2 regions of the Paenibacillus sp. FSL K6-2524 genome follow, and region 1 is predicted to be linked to the other one. Evidence: predicted binding sites of a transcription regulator. Region 1 holds the regulator's gene; the other holds the start of a gene.
The links. The regulator NrdR, encoded in region 1, represses ribonucleotide reductase genes. The targets are predictions, from matches to a motif close to AACACNATATATNGTGTT.

Region 1 (8,309 bases):
TTACTTGTTTAGCAGCAAAGTCGAGTGAAATATCCTTGACCGCATGCTTCTCTCCATAGAATACGTTCAAATCTTTAGTCGATAATTCGATATTATGCATATAAAAGCCCTCCTATTTCGTGGCCGTGAATTTCTTGTGCATTAAACGCCCGATATAGCGAGCAAGGAGATTGAAAATCAACACAGTAAGAATCAGCACAGCTGAAGCTCCTGCAGCAATTTCTGGTGCGTCCGGAGCTAAGCCCTCGGAGTTGATCTTCCAAATGTGAACAGCAAGCGTTTCTGCAGGACGAAAAGGATTTAACGGCGACGTTGGACTTAGTGGATTCCAGTTACCGAAGTCAAGTCTTGGACTACTCATACCTGCAGTGAACAGCAGTGCCGCAGCCTCTCCGAACACGCGGCCAGCAGACAATATCGTACCTGTTAGAATGACCGGGAACGCAATAGGTAGCATGATCGATTTGATCGTTTTCCATTTAGACAAGCCCAAAGCTAGACTGGCTTCCTTCTGCGCCTGAGGTACACTAGCCATAGCCTGCTCAGTGATCCGCACCATCAGCGGTAGATTAAATACCGTCAGAGCTAACGCACCTGAGAACAAGGAGAACCCAAAGCCAAACATATTAACGATAACAAGCAAGCCGAACAAACCAACTACGATGGAAGGGAACGAAGACAATACTTCCACAATCAATCGAATAAAATCAGTAATCTTCCCCGGTTTAGCGTATTGGCTCATATAGATGCCCGCACCTAGACCTAAAGGGATCGTAATAATCATAGTTAAAATCAGCAGGTATAAAGAGTTAAATAACTGCGGCCCAATTCCTCCCCCAGCTTTAATCGTCTGAGGAGCAGAAGTCAGAAAGTCAAAACTAATATGTCCGACCCCACGATAAAGAATGAATCCCAGTAGCCCCGCCATAATAAGAACGATAAAACCCGCAAGTGTAATGATTACCGCTGTTGCTATTTTATCTGCAGTTTTTGCACTCATCGTTTCGCTCTCCTCTCAAGCCATCGAACTGTAAATACGAAGATGAACGTCATCGCCATAAGAATAAATGCTAAAGTCCACAGTACATTGTTCTGAACTGAACCCATGACCGTGTTCCCCATACTTAATGTAATGACACTTGTTAATGTCGATGTTGATTCAAAGAGGGAAGTCGGAATATGCGGTGCATTACCAATAACCATTTGAACTGCAAGAGCTTCACCGAAAGCACGGGCCATACCGAGTACAACCCCCGTCATTAATGCAGGCATCGTTGTAGGAATAACTGTCCGATACAACGTCTGCCATCTTGTTGCACCCAATGCGTAAGAACCTTCCTTAAGTCCGGAAGGAAGAGCAGAAAGCGCATCTGTAGCAATTGAAGTAATCGTTGGCAAGATCATGATAGATAGAACCGTAGCTCCTGCCACAATCCCTAGTCCTTGCCCTGGAAACAGATCTCTATAAAATGGTACAACAACACTCAAACCCACAAAACCGTAGACTACGGAAGGAATACCAGCCAAGAGTTCAATTACAGGCTGCAAATACTTTTTTCCGTACTTTGGCATAATCTCAACCATAAACAATGCTGCACAAATACCAAGAGGAGCTGCAATGAGTGCGGCTAATATCGAAGTACTAAAGGAACCTATAATAAATGGTAACGCTCCGAACAATGGCGGTTCTCCGTCAGGTTTCCAGACTGTACTACCAAAAATCTCTTTAAAACTAACCCCGTTTACAAAAAACGAACTTAATCCTTTAGCTGCAACAAAGTAAACCATTGAAAATATAGTTACAATCAAAAAAGTAATACATAATGAAGTGTATATCTTACCGGTCCATTCCTCTATGATATGCGGTTGTACCCTTTTTTTCCCGCCGGACTGAGCCATGAAACCTCTCCCTTTACACAGCACAGAAAGAGGCAGATAGTTCCGCCTCTTTTCTTGCTGATATGATGTTGTGATATGTTTATTTCGTGATATTTCCTTCTACATCGCGTGTAACTTGCATTTTGCTAACTGGAATGTAACCCAGTTCAACTACATCCGCATTTTGTACTTCATCAGATTTGATGAAATCTAGGAATGCTGTTACAACTTCATTAGCCTCACCTTTAGTGTACATATGTTCATATGCCCATACAGGATAAGAACCATTTGCTACATTGTCTACATTCGCTTCCACACCATCGTATTTCACTGTTTTTATGGAATCATCAAGGTATGAAAGAGCAAGATAACCAATAGCTCCAGGTGTTTCTTTAACAAGTTTCTTTACTGTACCGGAGGAGTCTTCTTGAATCGCTCCTTTAAGGTCTTCTGTTTTTGTTCCAAGAGCATATTTCTCAAACGTAGCCCGCGTACCGGAACTGGATGGTCTATTAATGATTTGAATCGCTTGATCAGGACCCCCAACTTCATTCCAGTTAGTCACTGCACCAGTGAAAATTTGGACCAGTTGATCTTTAGTTAGATTATCGATATTCAGGTCTGGGTTTACAACAGCCGCCATAGCTACAACAGCAACTTGATGGTCAACCAATTCTGCAGCTGGAGTTGCCTCTAACTTCTCTTCAGCGAACACATCTGAGTTACCAATGTCCGCTTGTCCTCCAGAGACTTGAGTCAATCCAGTTCCACTGCCTCCGCCTTGTACTTGGATAGACACCTTCGGGTTTAAATCCATGAATTTTTGAGAAGCTTGATCAACCAAAGGTTGAAGTGCAGAAGATCCAACAGCTAGAATCGATCCGGAAAGTTCTCCTCCATTTGTATTCCCAGAGGCCGTCCCACCATTTGATTCTGTGGTGTTCTTTGCATCGTTGTTTTGACCGCACGCGGCCAATGTGAAAGTAAGGATTAGTGTCAAAACCAACATCAAACTCTTTTTCATCTCTTAGGTATCCCCCTTGTTTGTTTGTACAATACCAATTATATAAACCGAGTATCAATTCTCTGTATTAGTTTTGTAAACTCTGTGTAAAAAAATACACCCGCGAAATTAATCGCAGATGTAAAAGGCTTGTCCTATTTTATTTATCGACTCCCGTATTCTTTGACAAAAGAATCTTGAGTTCCTTCATAAACATATTAATGTCTTTGAAACGGCGATATACAGATGCAAACCGGACAAAGGCAACTTCATCGACCGGATATAATTGTTCCATAACTAATTCACCGATTTCTCTGCTCTCAACCTCTGTATTAGCTGAATGCCGTAGTGAACGTTCTGCTTCAGAGACAATAGATTCAAGTTGTTCGACAGAAACGGGACGTTTCTCACAGGCACGAATCAATCCTCGTAACATCTTTTCCCGGCTGAATTCTTCACGGCTTCCATCCTTCTTAATGACGATGAGTGGCATTTCCTCAACCATTTCGAAAGTAGTAAACCTACGACTACATTTCTCACACTCGCGTCTGCGCCTTATGGACCGATTCTCATTCGCCGGCCTAGAGTCCAGCACTTTAGTACCTAAATAATCGCAATAGGGGCATTTCAAGTCTTTGGACCTCCCTTCTATAAATATCTTATTGATTTGCAATAATACCAAAAAATAACTTATTAAATACGTAATGAAGATCGCGATCCCTGTACATAATACTCTTACCAACCCAAGGAGGTGAACAGCATGAGCCAAAACAACTCTTCGAATAACCTAGTTGTAAAACAATCTTCCGGGGCTTTAGAACAAATGAAATACGAAGTTGCTCAAGAACTTGGCATTTCTTTCCCGAAAGATGGATACGCAGGTAACCTGACTTCTTACGAAAACGGTTCGATCGGTGGTTACATCACAAAACGATTAGTGACCTTAGCAGAACAACACCTTGCAGGCCAATTCAAATAACCGATCTAGAAAGCATTGGAAGCTAAACGCTTCCAGTGCTTTCTTTCCTTATTATATATACCCTAACCTGCCCTTTAGGGGAAGTTTTTTCGTAAATTAAAATTCATCGTAAATATCGGAGTACTGCTTGTAATAGTGAGATACCCGTTGTACATAATGTCTTGTCTCACCAAAAGGAATGTCTTTGGACGATTTTAGCTGACCATCCCATCTCCCACTTTTGATCCAGTTCTTCACATTCGTTGGACCCGCGTTATATGCAGCTATCATCGCAGTTTCGTTCCCCTCAAATTGATCAAACAAATACTTCAAATACCATGTTCCAATTTCGATATTCGTTTCCGGTTCCTCTTTGACCCTATCTAACGATACATTCTTAAACTTCGCTTTGGTTAAGACCCACTCCGCGGTATCTGGCATGATTTGCATGACACCCAGGGCACCCTTCTTAGATACGGCTCCGGTCTTATAATTGGTTTCAACCCGAATAATTGCAGCCACCATCAATGGATTTAACCCATTTTTCTCCGCATGATGACGAATTTCATCCTTATATTGAATCGGGTAAAATAACGAAATCCAACTGGAATTAAAAAATACAATAACCGTAAAACTGATAAATAACAGTAACAATACCCTTTTTTTTCGAAGCCACCTCATAACAATCCCTTGTCCCGCCAAAAAATGTCGATCTGGCGTTCCGTTTCGTCGATTCCGAGGCTGTTGTCAATCAGTATATCCGCCATCTCCCTCTTCACTTCAATATCCATTTGTGCATTCAATCTATCCTCTGCCTCTTGCTGGTTAAGATTGTCTCTTAACATGAGTCGATTCAGTTGAATTTGCCTAGGTACATATACGACCATAATTTCATCGTATAAATCCTCAAGCTTGGATTCATATAACAAGGGAATATCGGCGACGACCAAACGTTGTGGATCATCCGCTTCGAACTTAGCCATACGCCGCTGCATCTCTTCTCGAATCGCAGGGTGCGTAATAGCCTCCAAGACTTTACGCTCCTGCGGATTAGAGAATATAATGCCCCCCAATTTCTTGCGATTTAGTGTGCCATCTGGGTTCAGAATAGAGGGACCATAAGTATGCACAACGGCGGCGAGCACCGGATGACCAGGCATCATCATTTCTCTCGAAATGACATCTGCATCGATTAATACTGCACCACGTTTAACTAAATATTGAGAAACCGTGCTTTTTCCCGAGGCGATTCCACCGGTCAAACCAATATTCATTCCCTCACCTCTTTACTCTTGTTGGATCGATTCGAGAGGGTTCTCTTTATTGGTGCTTTGTTAATCAGCTCTTTCGGTCTTTGACAGTTCGGGCAGAAGTGAGTGCCACGTCCTCCTACGACTGTTTTCTCCACAGCATGTCCGCATTTAACGCAAGGCTCGTCCTTCCGACCGTAAATTTGAAATGAGTGTTGGAACATCCCCATCTCCCCTTGACCGTTCACAAAGGATTTAATGGAAGACCCTCCTGCCTCTACAGCTTCTCTTAGTGTCGTAAGAATTGCAGCATACAGTAAGTCAAGCTGATCCGTACTCAGCTCATTTGCCGGAACTTCCGGGTGGATTCCTGCTCTAAATAACGCTTCATCCACATAAATATTCCCGAGTCCGACTACATATTCCTGATTGAGCAAAGCAGGTTTGATCTTCGTCGATCGCTTAGAGATCGCTTCACGAAAAGCGTCGGCAGTAAAAGAGCTATCTAGTGGTTCCAATCCCAGTTTAGCCAATGGATTACTCTTAAATTCTTCACCTGCTGGGAACAAATGCATAGTTCCAAATTGGCGAACATCTTTATATCTTAATTCGGTACCATCGCTGAAATGGAAGATGACATGCGTATGCTTCTCAACAGGATCGCTTTTGTCATACAGTCCATATCTGCCTTCCATACGTAAATGGGATACCAACACGAGACCATCCATAACAATCCGTAGAAATTTCCCCCGGCGTCCGATCTCTAAAATACGGTGACCAATCAATTCCATTTCGAATCGTTTGATGTCATCCGGTCGCTGAATTATTCTGGGGAGTGACACGGTCGCGGATTCGATTGTCTTCCCGACGATTAATTCGGTCAATGTTCTTCTGACCGTCTCTACTTCCGGCAATTCCGGCATTTTGTCCCTCACCTCATCCAGTTATTATAGGATTTACTTCGCTTCGTACCAATTTAGGCCACTGCTAACTTCTGCTTTCAACGGAACTGATAATGGAAGGGCTCTTCCCATGGTCTCCGGCACGAGTTTACTCATGATATCCATCTCATCCGGTGGAACCTCGAATACCAATTCATCGTGTACTTGAAGTAACATCCGACTCTTTAGCCCATGATTCTTCAATGCTTCATCCATTAACACCATGGCAAGTTTGATGATGTCTGCTGCCGTTCCTTGAATCGGTGTATTCATAGCTGTACGTTCTGCAAAGGAACGAATATTGAAATTAGATGCGTTAATCTCCGGTAAATAACGTCGACGTTCTAATAGTGTCTTTACATAACCGTCGCGCTTTGCTTCAAGGACAATATCGTCCATATACCGACGAACACCACGGAAAGCTTGGAAATATCTCTCGATAAATTGCGAAGCTTCTTTACGCGTAATATTAAGGTTCTGAGATAATCCATAATCACTAATTCCATATACAATTCCGAAGTTGACCGCTTTAGCTGATCGACGCATATTTGAGTCAACTTCCTCCGCAGATACTCCAAATACATCCATCGCTGTTTTCGTATGAATGTCCAGATCATGTAGGAATGCTTCTTGCAACCCTTCATCTTCCGAAATATGAGCCAATACACGGAGTTCGATCTGAGAGTAGTCCGCAGCGAGAATAAACCAGCCTTCCTCCGACGGAACAAATACCTTACGTATCTTTCTACCCTCTTCCATCCGGATCGGAATGTTCTGTAAATTGGGGAATTGGCTACTTAATCTACCCGTTGCTGCAATGGTTTGGCGGTAATACGTATGAACCTTCCCGGTTACTGGAGAGATCTCCTTAAGTAATCCTTCAACATAGGTTGATTGTAGTTTGGCCAACTGACGATAGTCCAGAATGTACTGAACAATTTCATGATAAGGGGCCAACTTTTCCAAAACTTCTGCATCTGTTGAATAACCAGTCTTGGTCTTCTTCATCACAGGTAAACCCAATTTATCAAATAGAATCTCACCTAATTGTTTTGGTGAATTCAAATTAAATTCTGTACCCGCAATTTCGTATACCCGGGTAACCAGTTTCGTAATTTGCGACTCAAACTCTTTGCCAAGCTGGGTTAAGTCTGCTCGATTTACGGCTATCCCCTGCTTCTCCATGTCAGCTAGAATACGTGATAAAGGCATTTCCAATTCATAGAACAACCTATTCATCTCATTCTTCTCTAGCTCACTCCGTTGAAGCGCAATGATATGTAACAGCACTTCTGCCTTTCGAGCAAGATGCTTACTAAGTGTCTCCTGATCCGGCACTTTGAACTTCGCACCTTTACCATATACCTCTTCATCAGGAGTTAAATAGGCCAAGCCGTATTTAGCAGCTAAGTCGCTAGGTGTTTGGTTGTTATCCGTTGGATCAAGTATATAGGCAGCAAGTTGGACATCGTGCTCTTCCCCAGCCAAAGAAACGCCTTGCCAATGCAGCGCTAAATCTGCTCGGTGCAGATCATATCCACGTTTTGGAACAGATGCATCCCCTAGCCAAGAGACAATGACTTCTGTCTCCTTGCTCTTTAGAAATTCGAAGGGGACGAAGAAATGCCGCTCTGGAGTCGATAATACCATTCCCATTACGATAGCATGATGTGGGTTCTCTCCATACGATTCAACATACATCACTTCGATTTGTGGAAGAAGCGCTGTAAGTTCAGGCAATGTGCTCGAATTTACAATAGTCACATCAACTTCAGATACTGCCTGAGGGGCAACGGATGCCTCTCCAGCTGGACCAGCAGTAAATGCCATGCGCTCGATAAGCGACTTAAATTCCAGTTTGCGCAGCATTGGGGCTGCCTTATCCTCCTGGATTCCAGCAAAGATCATATCTTCCCACGAGCGTTCAATAGGTACCTCTTGGAAAATAGTAGCTAACTTCTTGCTCATGCGCGCATCCTCCGCATGATTTACTAAGTTTTCTTTCATTTTACCCTTCAATTCATCACTATGAGCCAATACTTCCTCAACCGATCCATATTGATGTAACAGCTTCATTGCCGTTTTCTCACCAATACCCGGAACGCCCGGAATATTATCAGAAGCGTCGCCCATTAACCCTTTTAGATCAATGATCTGATCAGGACGAAGACCATACTTCTCTTCTATTTCCTTCGGTCCATATGGCTCAACCTCACTGATACCTTTACGAGTGAGTGCTACTTTTACATTCTCAGAAACGACCTGAAGCATATCCTTGT
Region 2 (8,309 bases), 310 kb from region 1:
GGAGAGCAGAGGATGGAAACCGCGATAGGGCAGCTTCAAAGATTGAACCCAGATGTCTGTATCGAAGGCTACCCACTGAGGATTGCTTATGAAACGGCAAGGCCATGGGTTGAGTCAGCTGATATCGTCATCGATGCTCGCTATGACTTTCCTGAGAGGTATGTGCTAAATAGCCTATGTGTGGACTGTCGTAAGCCGATGGTTGAGTCAGCTATGTACGGATTTGAGTTATCGCTCACAACGGTGGTGCCAGGAGAAACGCCTTGCCTTACCTGCATTTATCCGCATCAATCTTCTGAATGGGAGCCACTAGGGTTTCCTGTACTAGGGGCTACTTCTGGAATGGCGGGATGTTTAGCAGCGATGGAAGCCATTAAATATATAGCTGGTATCGGCGAACCTTTTCTGGGGGTTATGTACCGAATGAATACATTGAATTTACAGAGCTACAGCTTTGGTTTACAGCGTGATCCGAACTGTAGCTGCTGTGGAACTCTATAGAAAGGAGATGGGGAGTGTGAAGAGGCTTCGTATTTGTGACACTACGCTTCGGGATGGTGAACAATCGGCGGGAGTATCGTTCAATCGAAAGGAAAAGCTAAGTATTGCAACTCAGCTAGCTGAGTGTGGTGTTGAGCAAGCAGAGATTGGAATACCGGCGATGGGCAAGCGCGAGCAACTGGACATTTACGCTATTATGGATTTGAATCTTCCTATCACATTATTAACCTGGAATAGGGCGGTTATTTCCGATATCGACCGGGCTAAAGAGACGGGGGTGCCGTGGTGCCACATTTCAATCCCCGTCTCACTTCTTCAGCTTCAATCCAAGCTTGGATGGTCACAAGAACAAGGATTAAGAGGTATTCTAATGGCTGTCGAATATGCTAGAAATCGTGACATGATTGTGTCTGTTGGGATGGAGGACGCATCGCGAGCGAACTTGTCTTATTTGGTAGAACTCATCACATCAATACATCAGGAACAGGGAATTACTCGGTTCCGTTATGCAGATACAGTATCAATGCATCAACCGGTTGAGATGATGGGTCGCATTTCTGCTCTACTAGGTGAAGTAAGCTCAGAAATTGAGTTGGAAGTCCACTGTCATAATGATTTCGGACTGGCTACGGCTAATACTTTATGTGGAATTACAGCGGGTGCAGTATGGGCTAGCACGACAGTGTTAGGGTTAGGTGAACGCGCTGGAAATGCCGCACTTGAAGAAGTTGTAATGGCATGGTGCCATCTCTATGGTGGGGAGTGCGGAGTGAGAAAAGATGCTCTTCAAGCATTGGCAGAGACGGTAACAAAGGCATCAGGTCGTAGACTTCCCGAAGCGAAACCAATAGTAGGATCGCTTGTATTTACCCATGAATCTGGTATCCATGTTGATGGATTACACAAATGTGCCAGTACTTATCAAAGCTATGATCCAATTGAACTGGGGCGTGAGCACAAGGTGGTGCTTGGAACACATTCAGGAAAGAGTGCTCTTAGATATGTGTTGGACAAGGAAGGGATTAAACCTAATTCACTTATCTTCGATAAGCTACTGTACCGAGTGCAACGATATGCCCGAAAGCAGAAACGTAATGTGGACCTCGCAGATTTAAAACAGTGGTGGGAAGAAGAGTACCAGGGCACAGAGATAGCATCATTTTGAAATCAAAAGCAGCTATCTCACAAGTAGCAATACTACTTAGGGGATAGCTGCTTTTAGTATTTCTCTTATTTATAGAAATAAATTATTCTTTATAAGCGACAAAATAGCCACAATCAATAAGTGCATGAAGTGAAATCCATCGAGAAGAGGATTCTGATCCAGTAAGTACGTAAATGGCTTCATTGGAGTTTAATGAGGAATCTTCTGTCCATTTCTGATAGCCGTGTATAGGTAATGGGATGTTATAAGTGCGTTCCGCTCCGGAGGAGACAAAGACAAGTTTCTTACTAGCATTTAGAATGGCTTCGAAAGATTCCTTCTTAAATTTTAGGGATTTCTCCGTCATCCATAATATGTTGTCATAGGGATCGAACACTTTGGAAGTATATATGGTGCCTTCAGGTGACAGTCCTCTCTGGTTACTTCCAACTGCGAGCTCCGGGGCATGGTATTTAGCAGCTTGTTTGTCCCAGCTTTCTTTACTTTCCGGTAGAAGTTCCCCGGTTAAGGCATCCAGAAATTGAATCGAGTTTGCTACGCTCGGTTTGACTTTCCATTCTGCAAGAACCGGACCACCGTATAAAGGTACTGCATTTTCGTTAGTTATTCCTTGTTTGGAGATTCCACTAGCCTTGAGAGCGGACTCTAAGTTGGAACGAACGTATAAGGAATCGGGACCGCTCCCGTACTCGACGAGCTTGTATTCGTTATTTTCTGTAGAAGAAATGATGATATAACCGGGTGGAGCGTTCTTCTCTGTCTTCACAGTAACAAGCCAACTGCGTGTCCCTGGACCGAGTGGTTCAATCACATAATCTGCGTTTTTCCAAGAAGTTAATGGTTCACTTAAGGCTAGTTGTTGGATCACTTCAGCTGTATATTGGCGTAGATCTTCGGGTGCTGTGTCTGCTCGTTTCGTGGTTTGAGAAACATTTGCCTGTACGGGAATTGCTCCTGCTTGAAATTGGAGGACAACAGGCAGGAGTAGGGCAGTACACACCAATGTTTTTACTAAAATTGAAGTCGGCTTCCAGATGTTCATGTCTCTACACCTTCATTTCATTGGAATGGTATATGGTATCCATCACAGCATTAAAAACTGCTGAAGCTCGGACCGCTTGTCCATTGTATTGGAGACAGCTCAAAAATGGTGTTACAACGTGTCGGGTTCGGGCAGGTTATTCTGCTTCTATTTTTGCGATCTTTTAGCGAGCAGGGTCAATTCATGGTTACCACGGCGAACGTAGATGAAAGATGCCGTAGTTTACGGTAGATACGACAATTCTCGGCTGGTATTGCCAGCGGATTTCTCCCTGTCTAGATTCGAATTGCTCTTGAATGGCCTTATTTTGTTCTTCGTCAGGTTGTTCCAACAGATCTCTATAGTAAGACTCAATGAGTGTAAGCTCGTCCTGAAGACGTTCGGAGGCTTCTTCAGCCCAGCTATGATCATATGACTCGACTTTGGTTCTTAATTTAGATTCCAGAACATCGCGGCCATCCGCGAGAGATAATCTTGAAGGTTCAATGTGAATATTCTCGGGTACACGTGGCATCCAGTTTTTATCTAATAATTTTGAATTGAAATCTTCATCCACCTTGCCATTTAGTAAGGATATTCCGTAGAAATGCAATTCCTCGCGTTTCACATCACAGGAAAGTTCAACTTTGAAGCAGACACCAAGCCAAGGTTCGTAGGCAGCTGGGAGCAAAGTCATTCGCTGCTTTTGTCCAGGGTCTTCAAATAAGTAGACGCAGCGCCCCGAACGCTGAGCAGCAGCAAAGATTTGTTTAAGCCTGGGACTACCATAGGTTAACTCCTCACGCTGAATTCTGCCGGGTCCAAGTATAGGTAGGGGGCGAACCACCCCAAAGTACCTTCCGAGAATGCTGTCTTCCTGTGGTTGTGCATTTACTGGTGTTTCAATAGGATTAGAGGCTTCTCCCTCAGCAGCAATTCTCGAAGTTCGTTCTGACTCTGCTTTGGTTTGCCGATCGAGATCGGCCTGATGCCTCTCAGGATCAAAGATGAAAGAGAATGACATGGTCTCAGGTTCAGCTCCAGTGCGCTCAATAAAACCCCAATAATAAGGGCGATTCGTCAAATCACGATCCGCTTGGGGTGATAGTTTTACGGTGACGTGGGAGGGTGATTTTTCGATAATTTGACACTCTGTCGTTTCTAAATAAGTCATGACAAATTTCTGGATTTGCTCCGTTGTCATTGTCAATGTATGTTAACCTCCTAGCAATTGTTTGAAATCGCTACCATTATCAGTAACGGATAATTCCTCATTATCCAACTCATTCTTGATGGAATGAATGCTACGGCCAAGGGAATCCACGCGACTGGCAATTTCTTGGTCATCTTGAGATTCCAGTAGTATTTTATAGATGCTTTTTTCCAAAGATTCTTTTTTCTCGAAGCGCTCTAAAATCACGTCGAGTTGACCGATTACCATCTCAAACATGTTGATCTTCTCGTGCAGAAGATTGAGAATATGCTCCTCAATCGTCCCTTGGGTGGATAGGTTGTAAATCATGACATCATGCTCTTGGCCTAATCGGTGTATACGTCCGATTCGCTGTTCTACGCGCATAGGATTCCAGGGTAAATCAAAATTGATCATCTGATGGCAGAACTGTAAGTTGATACCTTCACCGCCAGCTTCGGTGGCAATCATAACTTGAGTCCGTCCACGGAAGAGATCCATCATCCAATCTTTCTTTCCTCTGTTCATTCCACCACGATACGGAACTGCAGTCATATTACGGTCTCTGAAATATTTCATTAAGTATTCTTGGGTGGCACGGTATTCGGTAAAGATGATCACTTTTTCGTTCATTCCTTGAATGATCTCCATTGTTTTTTCAGCTTTACTATTCGTTTGAATGGTCTTAATGATGTCTACGAGTCCCCATATTCTTTCCCGAAGCGGAGAATCTAGAGGTAATTTCTTTGATAAATTAACGAGTGTTACAAACACGGCATCCCGGCTACTACACACTTCGCGTTGAAGAGTGATAAGTGAAAGCATACTACTAAGATTACCACCAGCCGCCTGATATTGATCTCTGACAAAGGAAGTGACGCCATCGTATAATTTCTTCTCTTCATCAGAAAGTTCAACGTGAACATTTCGAACGATCCGCTTGGTGAAATCTAGTTCGCCGTCACCACGCCGATTGCGAATCATAACTTTAGCGAGCTCACCTTTCAATTGACCTTCGTTCTTTGGAATCCGTTTATCGACGACGAAATTAGCCGAGAAATCATTCGATCCTCCGAGTTGACCTGGTTTGAGTAGATTGATAAGATTGAACAATTCGCCCAGATCGTTCTGCACTGGAGTAGCGGTAAGTAGTAGACAGTATTTTTTTCGTAGTTGTAACATGAATTGATAATTAGTGGTCTTCTTGTTCTTGAGTTTATGTGCCTCGTCAACGATAACCATGTCGTACTCACCATTGATTAAAATATCTTTGTGAGGATTGCGTTTGGCTGTATCCATTGAGGCTACAACAATGTCATTCTGCCAAGAATACTCCTTTTTCTGCGCAACGGCTGGAATACCGAATTTCTGATTTAACTCTCGCACCCACTGGAGAACCAGTGAGGCGGGTACAAGTATAAGCACTTTGCGTACTAGGCCGCGAAGGAAGTATTCTTTCAGAATCATTCCGGCTTCGATTGTTTTACCAAGACCAACCTCATCGGCTAGTATGGCGCGGCCCCGCATTTCGAATAATACTTTACGTGCGGTTTCGGTCTGATGTGGTAATGGAGTCACGTTCTGCAGATGTTGAAGACATAGCATCTCGTCAAAACTAGTGACCAGTGAAGCAGTCTCTGCTTGTGCAGCTAGGTTGAATAACTTCCAATCGTCCCAAGGGCCGCCTTTATTTAGGCGAGTTTCGAGATCTTCGAACCAGCTATGATCGAATTCAACAGAAACTGGGATCGGACTTGTCGAATTTACAGCAGGTCTTGGGGGATGAGGACACATGGTAATAAACCTCCATTAGTAATTGCGTATTCTTGCAGATGTAGGTGTAGTATGGACGAAAAAGAGGAAGTTCATAACTTTAAAGATTTCCAGTGTCTAAGGTAGGGATTAATTTGTCGAATTTAAGTATGTTTTTTTCTCAAAACAGGCTGTAATATCGATATGTAGTATAGTATAATAGTACTCGCACACAATATATGGTGATCTTTATTTATTGTTAAAATACTTATAGAAACTTAAACGCATGCAATCACAGAGTTAGTTTTGATACAAAATCAGACTCATGATGCAACGCTCACAAAACTTAGGCGTATGCTTTCGGAGTAGTTTTGTTACGAAGATTACTCAGGAAGTAACGCTCACAAAACTTAGGCGTATGCTTTCGAGGTAGTTTTGTACGAAGATTACTCAGGAAGCAACGCTCACAAAACTTTTAGGAGGGTGTTTTTTTTGAATAAACAGCAGAAGCAAAAATTAGAAGGCCTAAGTGAGAAAATCTTCTTGGACCGTTACGCTTGGAAAGACGCTGATCCAAGTCATGCAAAGGTAGGGGACGTTGTTCTCGTACTTACTAAAGATGATCCGAAGTTTCCGACAAAGGAAGTTGGGGAAATCGTTGCTCGCGAAGGACGTAAGGTTACCGTCAAGACTCGCCAAGGCGAATTGGTGGAATCTGATGTAGAGAAGCTGACGCTGAATATAGAGAAAACACCTGAGGAAATGTGGGATCGTCTGGCTACCGCTATAGCATCAGTTGAACAAACCCCAGAACTTCAGAAGGATTGGGAAGAGAAGTTCCGTTACATTTTGGATGATTGGAAATTAGTTCCGGGTGGACGAATCGCTGCAGGTGCAGGAGCGAGCGATGAATTGACCCTATTTAACTGCTATGTCATTCCTTCACCAAAGGATAGCCGCGGGGGAATTATGGAAACTTTGTCAGAAATGACGGAGATTATGGCTCGTGGTGGTGGTGTAGGGATCAATCTTAGTTCGCTCCGTCCTCGCCGTGCCATAGTAAAAGGCGTGAATGGATCTTCTAGCGGTGCGGTGTCATGGGGTGGATTGTTCAGCTACACGACAGGCCTGATAGAGCAAGGTGGAAGCAGACGTGGTGCACTAATGCTGATGATGAATGATTGGCATCCGGATATACTCGATTTCATCACGGTCAAACAAAGTATGGGACAAGTAACGAATGCAAACTTATCGGTCTGCGTAAGTAACAATTTTATGAAAGCTGTCAAGGAGGACCTCGATTGGGATCTCGTCTTCCCGGATACAACAGAAGAGGATTACAACGAGGTATGGGACGGCGATCTCGATAAATGGAAGGCTGCGGGTCGCAAGGTAGTTCATTATCGTACAGTTAAAGCACGTGAGATCTGGCATACGATTATTGAATCTGCTTGGAAATCGGCCGAGCCAGGCGTTGTATTTATGGAGTATTACAACCAAATGTCTAACAGCTGGTACTTTAATCCGATCATCTGTACAAACCCGTGTGGAGAACAGGGTTTACCTGGTTGGGGTGTCTGCAATCTGTCAGCTATTAATTTGTCTAAGTTCTATGATGAAGAGAAACACGACATTGATTGGGATGACCTAGCGACAACAACACGTTATTCCGTTCGTTTCTTGGATAATGTTATTGATCGTACTCCTTATCACTTCGAAGAAAACAAGGAAAATCAGAAGAAAGAACGACGCGTTGGTCTGGGAACAATGGGGCTCGCTGAACTGATGATTAAATTGCATATACGTTATGGTAGCCCTGAATCATTAGAGTTTTTGGATAAACTATATGGATTCATTGCCAAAGAAGCCTACCTAGCCTCCGCTGAGATAGCGGAAGAGAAGGGAGCATTCCCAGCATTTGAGGCTGATCCGTATTTACAAAGTGGATTTATGAAAGTACTCTGCGAAGCGTATCCTGAAGTTGGCGAAGCTGTGCGTGAGAAAGGTGTCCGTAACGTAACGCTCATTACACAAGCACCGACAGGTAGTACAGGCACGATGGTGGGAACTTCTACAGGAATTGAACCTTATTTCGCTTTCAAATATTATCGTCAGAGTCGTCTTGGTTTCGATGAGCAGTTTGTACCGATTGCTCAAGATTGGCTAGATGCTCATCCAGGCGAAGAACTTCCTGATTATTATGTAACTGCGATGAATCTATCGGCTAAGGATCACATCCGTACACAAGCTGCGATTCAGCGTTGGGTGGACAGTTCAATTTCGAAAACAGCGAACTGCCCAGCGGATTTCACAGTAGAAGAAACGAAGGAACTCTATGAGTTGGCATTTGACCTTGGTTGTAAAGGGGTAACTATCTATCGCGATGGTAGCCGTGATGTACAGGTATTGCAAACAGAGAAGAAGGAAGAGAAGGCTGCAGTGACTGAGGTTCCTTCTACGGATGAAGTTGCAGAACAAGCTCAGGTAGAGAACTTCACGCAATCATTATCTGTGAATACAGAGGTTGATGATAAAGGAGCGTTAGATAAGCAATATAAAAAACGTCCTCAAGTTCTCCGTGGGGCTACGTATAAAATCAATACTCCGTTTGGTATGGCGTACATTACCATTAACGATCTGGGTGGTATCCCGAGTGAAATCTTCCTGAATGTTGGGAA

Region 2: a site for NrdR is predicted at 5,861-5,878, ahead of NST85_RS11010 (adenosylcobalamin-dependent ribonucleoside-diphosphate reductase). Genes of this name have one in related genera too.

Annotation. Positions count from the first base shown of each region.
Region 1 is NZ_JBBOSP010000001.1:2,147,842-2,156,150, reverse strand. Features, by position in the region: gene pstB (phosphate ABC transporter ATP-binding protein PstB) at 1-100, opposite strand, end outside; gene pstA (phosphate ABC transporter permease PstA) at 113-1,000, opposite strand; gene pstC (phosphate ABC transporter permease subunit PstC) at 997-1,899, opposite strand; gene NST85_RS09505 (phosphate ABC transporter substrate-binding protein) at 1,979-2,902, opposite strand; gene nrdR (transcriptional regulator NrdR) at 3,042-3,512, opposite strand; gene NST85_RS09495 (alpha/beta-type small acid-soluble spore protein) at 3,642-3,860, shown strand; gene NST85_RS09490 (lytic transglycosylase domain-containing protein) at 3,957-4,520, opposite strand; gene coaE (dephospho-CoA kinase) at 4,517-5,113, opposite strand; gene mutM (DNA-formamidopyrimidine glycosylase) at 5,110-6,012, opposite strand; gene polA (DNA polymerase I) at 6,046-8,309, opposite strand, start outside.
Region 2 is NZ_JBBOSP010000001.1:2,459,243-2,467,551, forward strand. Features, by position in the region: gene NST85_RS10985 (HesA/MoeB/ThiF family protein) at 1-501, shown strand, start outside; gene NST85_RS10990 (homocitrate synthase/isopropylmalate synthase family protein) at 518-1,666, shown strand; gene NST85_RS10995 (hypothetical protein) at 1,749-2,708, opposite strand; gene NST85_RS11000 (YqhG family protein) at 2,896-3,897, opposite strand; gene NST85_RS11005 (DEAD/DEAH box helicase) at 3,904-5,673, opposite strand; gene NST85_RS11010 (adenosylcobalamin-dependent ribonucleoside-diphosphate reductase) at 6,124-8,309, shown strand, end outside.